Regions from separate parts of the Paenibacillus sp. FSL H3-0333 genome, predicted to be linked through region 2. Evidence: riboswitches for the same ligand, from Rfam matches in the RefSeq annotation. Region 2 holds a riboswitch; the other holds the start of a gene.
The links. Region 2 has a riboswitch for cyclic di-AMP ahead of MHH78_RS02325 (3D domain-containing protein). Riboswitches for the same ligand answer to the same signal wherever they lie in the genome.

Region 1 (4,486 bases), 3.6 Mb from region 2:
ATCTCACCGGATAAGCTGCAGCTGCTCTTCCAGTCCTTCTCGCAGGTGGACGGGTCGCATACCCGCAAGTACCCCGGCACGGGTCTGGGCCTTGCGATCTGCAAGAAGCTTGTAGACCTGATGCAAGGAGAGATCTGGGCAGAGCCGGCAGAAGGGGGCGGCACACAATTCTTCTTCAGAATTAAGCTGCAGTCGCAAGAGGATTCCCCGGAGGTATTTTTCGGCAAGGATACAGGGGAGGGGGAGTCAGCGGAGGAGAATGAAGCCGTATAAGACAGCGATTGCCAACAAGAGAGTTAACATTATATAATTTGAAAGTAACTATTCTTTTATCACGACAGTCCAGAGGACGGAAAGGAACTCTCTTTGAGCAAAACGAAAAAGAACCGTGTCATGGCTCCCCAAATGAGCAAGCAGGAGAAGCGCAGGGCAGAGCAGGAGCAGCAGAAGCAGAAAACGAGAATTCTGATCGTGAGTACGGTGGCCATCGTTATTATTATTTTTGTAGGCTTATTCATGCTTGCTTCCAAGGACTCTTCGCCTGCCGGCACAGACAGCACGCCGGTTGCCTTCAATTACAGTGAAATGATGCGGCTTGGCAAGGAGGATGCTCCGGTCAAAATAGTGGAATTCGGCGACTTCAAATGTCCGGCTTGCGCCCAGTTCACCGGTGTCATCAAGCCGCAGATCGTTCAGGGCTATGTAGATCAGAATAAAGCAGCCTTTTATTTCGTGAATCTGGCCTTCATCGGCAAGGATTCGAGAACGGCCTCCCTGGCAGCCCTATCGGTGTATCATCAGAACCAGGAAGCGTTCTGGAAGTACTTCGATGCGATCTACGCCAATCAGGGGAATGAAGAGGAGGAATGGGCTACGCCCGACTTCATGGTGAGTCTCGCCAAGCAGCTGGAACTGCCGGTGGATTATGATCTGCTGCGCAAGGATATTGATGACCGCACCTATGAGAAGGAGCTGGACCGGGATATTCAGCTTGGCACCGATACGGGCGTAACGAATACGCCATCCTTGTACGTGAACGGCATCAAGGTGAAGGAGCCTTTCAATATGGAGGCGATTGACGCCCAGATTCAGGCAGCAGCAGCGGGAGCAGGGGCCGCCCAATGACCGCCTTCTCTGCCTTCTGCCGGCGTAACTGTCTCTACTTGGCCTGGTTCGTCTGTGTGGTTGCTGTAGCGGGAAGCCTGTATCTCAGTGAGGTCCTGCATTACGAGCCCTGCAAGCTGTGCTGGTTCCAGCGGATCTTCATGTACCCGCAGCTGTTCCTGCTGGGGATCGCCACCTACCGGGCGGACAAGCGGATCATTCCTTACGTGCTTCCCCTTAGTCTGATCGGCGGCAGCATCTCCATATATCATTATGCGGAGCAAAAAATTCCGGCGCTCAGCAAGGTGCTTCCCTGCACCATCGGCGTACCGTGCAACAAGGATTATCTGAACTGGTTCGGATTTATAACGATCCCTCTGCTTGCACTTATAGCCTTTGCCTTAATCTCCATTCTGCTCTGGACAGGACGCAAAGAGGAGCCGGCAGAGTAAGAAGCTGACGGGCAGAAGGAAGAGAAGAGAATACCCTTAATTTTAGCAAAAAATAATAGGCAAAAACCCTGTAAAATCACGTGGTAAAGGGATAATGAAAGAGAATGAAAGATCAAGACATACCGGATGATGGATTTGGTTGTTTTGAGTGCTTTTCATTCTTTTTTCATTTGTTTCCACGCTTTACGGAAGACGTGTTGTAGCTTAATATTAGTCCTTGTGAGAAGTTGAATATGCGCTGAATTTTCCGGAAGGAAAAACGGGGGAACCACACTTTGGCCAAGGCCAAAAGGGGTGAATCGGAGCAGGCTACCTGACCTGTAACCGTAGGGCTACCACAGTCCGAATCCGCCAGCTAACCTCGTAAGCCACAAGTGGGATAATGACCATGCACATTAGGCATGCGGATCATTTCCGTATGCTTATTTTGGTGCCTGCATTTATGAAATCCACTTATGAAAACAGCGCAGGGAAAGCCCATTTCAACTTAACCAAGAGAGGAACTGTTACTACAATGGTAAGCAAGGTAAAACGACTATTGATCGGGCGTCCGATGAAGTCGAACGAACTCGATCATGAAAAGTTATCCAAGGTGAAAGCACTGGCTGTCCTGTCTTCTGATGCGCTCTCGTCTGTAGCCTACGGAACAGAACAAATTCTGATTGTACTGGTGGCCGCCGGGTTCACCGCTATCTGGTACTCTTTGCCAATTGCATTAGCCGTATTGGGCTTGCTGGCCATTCTGATTCTATCCTACCGGCAGACGATCTTCGCTTATCCCCAAGGCGGGGGCGCGTATATTGTCGCCAAAACCAACCTCGGGGTTCATACCGGCTTACTGGCCGGCGGCTCTCTTCTGGTGGATTACATTCTGACGGTGGCGGTAAGCGCCTCGGCGGGGACGGATGCAATCACTTCAGCTTTTCCAAGTCTGCATAATCATAGTGTTCTGATAGCGGTATCTGTTATCGTGCTCTTAACGATTGTTAACCTGCGGGGAGTGACCGAATCGGCCTCCTTCATCGCTATCCCGGTCTATCTGTTCGTTGTTTCCATCTTCGTGCTCATCATCTCGGGGGTCTTCAAATATATGACCGGCGGCGCCCATGCCCATGTTCCTGAGATTGGCTCGGCGGTATCGAACGTGAGTATGTTCCTGCTGCTGAAGGCCTTCAGCTCCGGCTGTTCGGCTCTGACCGGGGTAGAAGCGGTCTCCAATGCTATTCCTAACTTCAAAGCGCCCGCGGAGAAAAATGCAGCCAAAACGCTGATGCTCATGGGCCTCATTCTCGGGGTAATGTTCACAGGTATTACGCTGCTCGCTTACTGGTACGGTATCATGCCTGATGAGAAGGCCACGGTGGTCTCACAGATTACCGAATCTACCTTCGGCCGCGGCGGACTGTACTTCTTCATTCAGGGGATTACGGCGGTTATCCTGTTCCTGGCAGCCAATACGGCGTACTCAGCCTTCCCGCTGCTGGCGTTCATGTTCGCCAAAGACAAATATCTGCCCCATGCCTTCATGGTGCGCGGCGACCGGCTGGGCTTCTCCAACGGTATTATTTTCCTCGGTGTCATGTCGGCTGTGCTGGTGGCGGCGTTTCACGGGAATACGGAAGGACTCATTCCATTATATGCAGTAGGGGTATTCATTCCGTTCACGCTGTCGCAGCTGGGCATGATGGTCCAATGGTACAGAACGAAGCCGAAAGGCTGGCAGAGCAAGTTCGCCGTCAATACGGTGGGGATGCTCACTACATTAACGATCACCCTGATTTTCATAATCACTAAATTCTCCAGCGTGTGGATGGCCTTTATCTTCCTGCCGGCTGTTATCATCGTGTTCCACCGGATTCACCGCCATTATATGAATATTGCCGATCAGCTACGGATCTGTCCGGCTACCGATAAGCCTTGTATCAAAGGAAGCACCGTAGTCGTTCCGGTCGCCGGTGTGACTCGCGCTGTACTGCATTCGATCAGCTATGCGAAGTCATTGACCGATAATGTGGTCGCTGTATATGTAGGCTTCGATGAAGAAGAGATTCACAAGATGGAGCAGAAGTGGGAGGAGTGGAACCCCGGCGTACGCCTAATCGTCCTGCGCTCCCGCTACCGCAGCATTATCCGTCCGCTGGTGAAGTTCATCGATACAGTAGAGTGGAAGACCTCTTCAACCGATCATATTACCGTCCTGATTCCGCAATTCGTGACCAAGCACTGGTGGCAGGCGGTGCTGCATAATCAGACCAGCTTGTTCATCCGCTCTTATCTGATGAATCAGAAGGACATTGTCATCGCCACGGTTCCTTTCCATCTGCATAAATAATATAGAAGATTATAGGAAGACGGCTGTTTCTGCTTAATGCGGAGACGGCCGTTTTTACGTTATTAAAAGTTATTGGTTGACATAGAGAATGAGAATCAATATCATCAGTATAGACAAGATGAAGGTAACAGGGCTTTTGCCAATCATGAGGGTAACATACTGGAGGGGTATTCAATGTTTTCGTTCAACCTGCAAGGATCAAGAAGCGGGAAGCTGGCGGTGGCCGGACTTATGACTACAACACTGCTGCTGTCCGCTTGCGGAAATAATAATAGCAACGCAGGCAGTAACGGTGGAGCAGGCACCGCACCTGCGGCAACCGCAGAAGCGACTGCGGAGGCCACAGCGGTACCTGCAGCAACTGCAGCACCCGCTGTGGAGAAGACCGTAACGGATGCAATGGGACATAAGGTGACCGTTCCCGCTAATCCGCAGCGTGTAATTGCTTCTTATCTGGAGGATTATCTGGTAGCACTCGGCGTGACTCCGGTTGCCCAGTGGTCTACGAAGAATGGTACTCAGGCTTACCTCGCTGCTGAGCTTAAGGACGTTCCGCCGATCAGCTATGACCTGCCGCTTGAAGCCGTCACCAGCTTCA
Region 2 (4,486 bases):
AGCCAGAAGAACCGCACTGAGCCGCGCATACTCTTCAATGCTAAGCGTCTCGCCGCGCCGCGAGGGTTCAATGCCGGCTTCGGAGAGCAGCGCCTCCAGGCGCTCCCGCCCTTCTTCCGGGAAGTAGCGGGCCTTAAGATTATTGGCAATCGTCTTGCGCCGCTGGGTAAAGGACGCCTGTACCACACCAAAGAAATGCTTCTCGTCCGCTACCTCCACCGGAGGGCGTTCTCTGACCTTCAGCCGGATCACAGCCGATTCCACGTTAGGCTGCGGGATGAACACCGTACGCGGCACCATACAGACCAGCTCAGGCTCGCTGTAATACTGGACGGCAATACTCAGGCTGCCATACTCCTTGCCGCCCGGAGACGCCGCCATACGCTCGGCAACCTCCTTCTGGATCATGACCACGATATTATCCAGCGGCAGCTTCTCCTCCAGCAGCTTCATGAGGATGGGTGTAGTCACATAATACGGCAGGTTAGCTACGACACTAACCCGGTCCCTCCCCGTGAAATCCTCAGCGAACAGCTCCTGCAGATTCACCTTCAGCACATCGTCATTACGGATCTTTACATGGGGATATGGCGACAGGACATCCCTAAGAATCGGGATCAGCCTGCGGTCAATCTCTACCGCAGTGACGGCCCCGGCCGTCAACGCCAGCCGTTCCGTCAGTGCTCCGATCCCCGGCCCAATCTCAAGCGCACCGGCTGTGCTGTCCAGACCGGCGGCATCCACAATTTTGTCCAGAATATTCTGATCGATCAGAAAGTTCTGGCCCAGGCTTTTTTTGAAGGAGAATCCGTAACGCTGAATTATCGCTTTGGTTCTTGTTGGGGACGAGATATTCTCGATACCGCTCATGAAGTAATGCCTCCCTGATCAATTTGGGCGAGGGCCTGCGCGAATTCTTCGCGGGTAATGCCGAACATCGCCAGACGTTTGTACAGTTGCTTGCCATTGCAATAACCGATACCGAGCAGATTGCCAAGCTGCATTCTGCGCTCAGCCGCCCGGGGATGCACCATCAGCCCTGCGGCCATAAGCTCATCCAGCCCAATGATGGGCGGCGCCCCCTCGAAGGAGGTATGTACATGCTCCAGCGCATGGCGGATAGCCTCAGGCGAAGCATTCTCTATTCCGATATCTCCTTTGCGGGTTGCATCCTTCTCCGGGATGAAGGCATGCTTGCAGCCCGGCACCTTGGCCGCGACGATTTTGCGGATTCGCTCTCCGGCATGATCCGGGTCGGTAAGAATGATTACACCCCGGCGCTCCATGGCCAGCTTGATCTTGGCAATGACCCTGTTATCCACTGCCGAACCCCCGGTTTCAATCGTATCGGCCTCAACCGCCCGCTTAACGGCAACGGTATCACTTTTCCCTTCAACCACAATTAGCTCTTTAATCATAAATATTTTTACTCCTTACTCCAGAACGCAAAAAGAAGAGGATTCGCTCCCCTTCTTTTTGGCTAAAGAATGTATAAGTGATGAGCGGCAGCTCTCTAAAATTTCGTAAGTGCTTCCCTCACTATATCGTATTAACCGCTAATTTGCAAAAGACTTTACGTTTAGTTCAGCTCCGGCTTCACAGGTCCGATCACATAGAGTGTGCGCGACTTGCGGCCGAAATTACGGGCATGGCTCAGTGAATCGTAATAGACATCCACCTTGTTGCCTTTGATGGCACCGCCGGTATCCTCTGCTCGGCGAAACCCTAATCCTTCAATGTACACCCACCAGCCAATCGGTATAACACTAGGATCTACAGCTATAGTGCGGCCTTCCGTTACGCGTGTGCCGGAGGCAGTACGTGTTCCAATACCCGGTTCCTGAGACGAATACGCAGTCATGGATACGTTTTTGATCATTCTTTTGTACTCGAAATCCACACCAGCCTTACTGGTAACATTGCTGGCCTTTGCGCTGGCTTTAGATGACTTGGAGGTTGTTACAGGTATGGAAACTTTGGCAGTAACTACGACGGGCTTAGGAAGCGGCTTGGTTCCAATGGCAATGATTTTGTCCTTGGTAACCGTCTGTACTTCCTTGCCGATCATGCGCATGGATGCCAGCTCGCCATCTTGATAGATCTTCTCGATGTGCTGGACCATTACGCCAGGCTTACCTGCCTGTGCCACTCTTACGGTTCCCTTGGTCAATGAGGGGTCTGCTGTCTTAATGACCCGGAAAGGCAAATTAGTTGTCCGTTGAACCACATGCTTTTTAATCCGGACAATTTTGATTTCCATGTCTGCAGATACTGCGGTTTCTAGCGAAGGGTAAATCTTGTCTAAGCCTTCCAGGCTGTAGCCCAGCTTGTCGATGGCCTGACCAATGGTATCCTCGGTCGTAAATAACGTCTCGGTCTTTCCGTCTACGGTAAGAGCGAACTTCTGCGCAGTGTTAATCACGATACGGTCGCCGTCTTTTATTTCATCACTAAGGCCAATAGATAATTCATCATGCGCCTGCAGCGAAATCTGTTCCTTAGCCAGCACATCACTGAACAGCGTTTCCCGCGTCTCCAGTGTCTGTACCTGTCCGTCTATTACTAGGGTAATTTCTTTTTTGCTCTGACCGTGTACGTACAGCAGTATTAACAGTGCGATAACAATCGATGCCACACCGGCAAGTAAAACTACGCGGGGATTCACTTGCTTCAACCGTAATGCGAAAGACCTGCTGGATGATTGCGAATCATGGGATACCTCTGGTTGGAATACGCCCACTCTCTCCATCCTCCTTACATAGCCCCGTCGTCCAAGTTAGTTCAAGGTGACTGTATCACTTCTGACGAAACTAGGTTTGAGTTTGCAACAGGATACGCCCGCACTTGCTTCAGCGTTTCCTGCTCATGGATCGCCTGCTCGGCATAGTTACTCCGGAGATCTGTTATATAACAGTATGCCGGGAGCATTCTCATTATTCAAAACAAAAGAAGCCTAAAAAGAGCTCATAGAGGACTCTTTCGTGGCTTCCCGGTGTCGAATACGTCGGAATGCTTATGCACGAGGTTTCCTCTCTTACTTGCGCTTACGGGGTTAGCTGTCGGGTTCGGACATAAGAGAGACGCCCTATCTCAGGTCACCCGCTCACGGCGGTTGCCCTCAAATTCACCCCAAAGACCACGTAAAGAAATCAAATAATGCCTGCGGCAATTCTGTGCCAGTACTCTTGTACGTTCATGCGGCAGCGCATTATTGGTTCCCCCGTTCTCCATACGGAGACTCAGCGAGACGATCCATGAAATTAGTGACTGTCACAGTTACAACAGCTCACTGCACTGAAAAGATGATATCCTGTTTTGATACATGTTGTAAAGGACGATTCAACCACGTTTACGTAAAAAAATGATTAAAATATTGTAATAATCGGCCGTTTTTCCGTCATAAAAGTTTAATATATCCGCTATACTTCATTTTTCGCCGCTTTTACTCCTGTTTTCAGAGTATCCCAAATCGTTCCAGTGCGTTCGCATACGTAATTTCCGCCAATTCCTGTAATTCAATCCCTTTTATTGCCGCGGCCGCCTCCGCTACCAGCCTCACATGAGCGGTCTCATTTCGCTTGCCCCGGAAGGGGTGCGGAGTCAGATATGGGGAGTCAGTTTCGATCAGCAGCCGGTCCAGCGGAGTCTGGGCAAGCACCTCTTTGGGCACCCGGGCATTCTTGAACGTAATCGGTCCTCCAAAAGAAAGATGGAAGCCCAAATCAAGACACATCTTGGCACTTTCCCAGCTCCCGGAGAAGGAGTGCATTACGCCGCCAACCTCGCCCGCCTTCTCCTCACGGAGTATGCGGATCACATCTTCATGAGCATCACGGTTATGAATACAGATCGGCATCTTCAGCTCTCGGGCCAGCCCGATCTGCTTGCGGAATACTTCATGCTGCACATCCTTAGGAGAGGTATCCCAGTAGTAATCAAGTCCAATCTCGCCGATGGCAACCACCTTGGGATGAGCGCATAAGGAGGCGATCCATTCCAGGTCTCCGTCCTTCATCGTGATGGCATCCTGGGGATGCCAGCCAACGGCTGCATAAATATAATCATATTTCTCGGCAAGCTGCATGGTAGTCGGTATCGTATCCCGGTTAAAACCGATGTTGATCATCTTGCTGACGCCGGCTTCCAGCGCCCTGGCAATGACCTCTTCGCGGTCTTCGTCGAATTGTGGAGCATCCAGATGGGTATGGGTGTCGAATAACTGCATTACATTACATCCTTTCGGCCTGTTATTGTATCTATAATTCCAAGCTTGATCTGCTTATTTGGCAAAAATCTCTGCGATGGACGGCGGCAGCTGTGGAAGGGCTTTCTGCAGTCTGTCCTGCGGAAAATACAGATGGTATCTGCCGCGGTGAATACCACTGATAGAGCGAACAATATCCGAGACCTCGGAGATTTCCCTCAGCCGGTCATGCTTGTCCAGAAGCAGGATCTGCTTGCTGTCAAAGCCGTCTCCCGGACGGAA

Region 1: it holds a riboswitch for cyclic di-AMP, as region 2 does, so the genes downstream of both, MHH78_RS18800 (APC family permease) here and MHH78_RS02325 (3D domain-containing protein) in region 2, are expected to answer to the same signal.

The regions. Positions count from the first base shown of each region.
Region 1 covers NZ_JBBODG010000001.1:4,145,276-4,149,761, forward strand. The annotation lists gene MHH78_RS18785 (sensor histidine kinase) at 1-273, shown strand, start outside; gene MHH78_RS18790 (DsbA family protein) at 367-1,125, shown strand; gene MHH78_RS18795 (disulfide oxidoreductase) at 1,122-1,556, shown strand; cyclic di-AMP (ydaO/yuaA leader) riboswitch at 1,783-1,942, shown strand; gene MHH78_RS18800 (APC family permease) at 2,071-3,888, shown strand; gene MHH78_RS18805 (ABC transporter substrate-binding protein) at 4,063-4,486, shown strand, end outside.
Region 2 covers NZ_JBBODG010000001.1:525,471-529,956, forward strand. The annotation lists gene rsmA (16S rRNA (adenine(1518)-N(6)/adenine(1519)-N(6))-dimethyltransferase RsmA) at 1-870, opposite strand, end outside; gene rnmV (ribonuclease M5) at 867-1,418, opposite strand; gene MHH78_RS02325 (3D domain-containing protein) at 1,580-2,740, opposite strand; cyclic di-AMP (ydaO/yuaA leader) riboswitch at 3,027-3,255, opposite strand; gene MHH78_RS02330 (TatD family hydrolase) at 3,455-4,225, opposite strand; gene MHH78_RS02335 (HD domain-containing protein) at 4,280-4,486, opposite strand, start outside.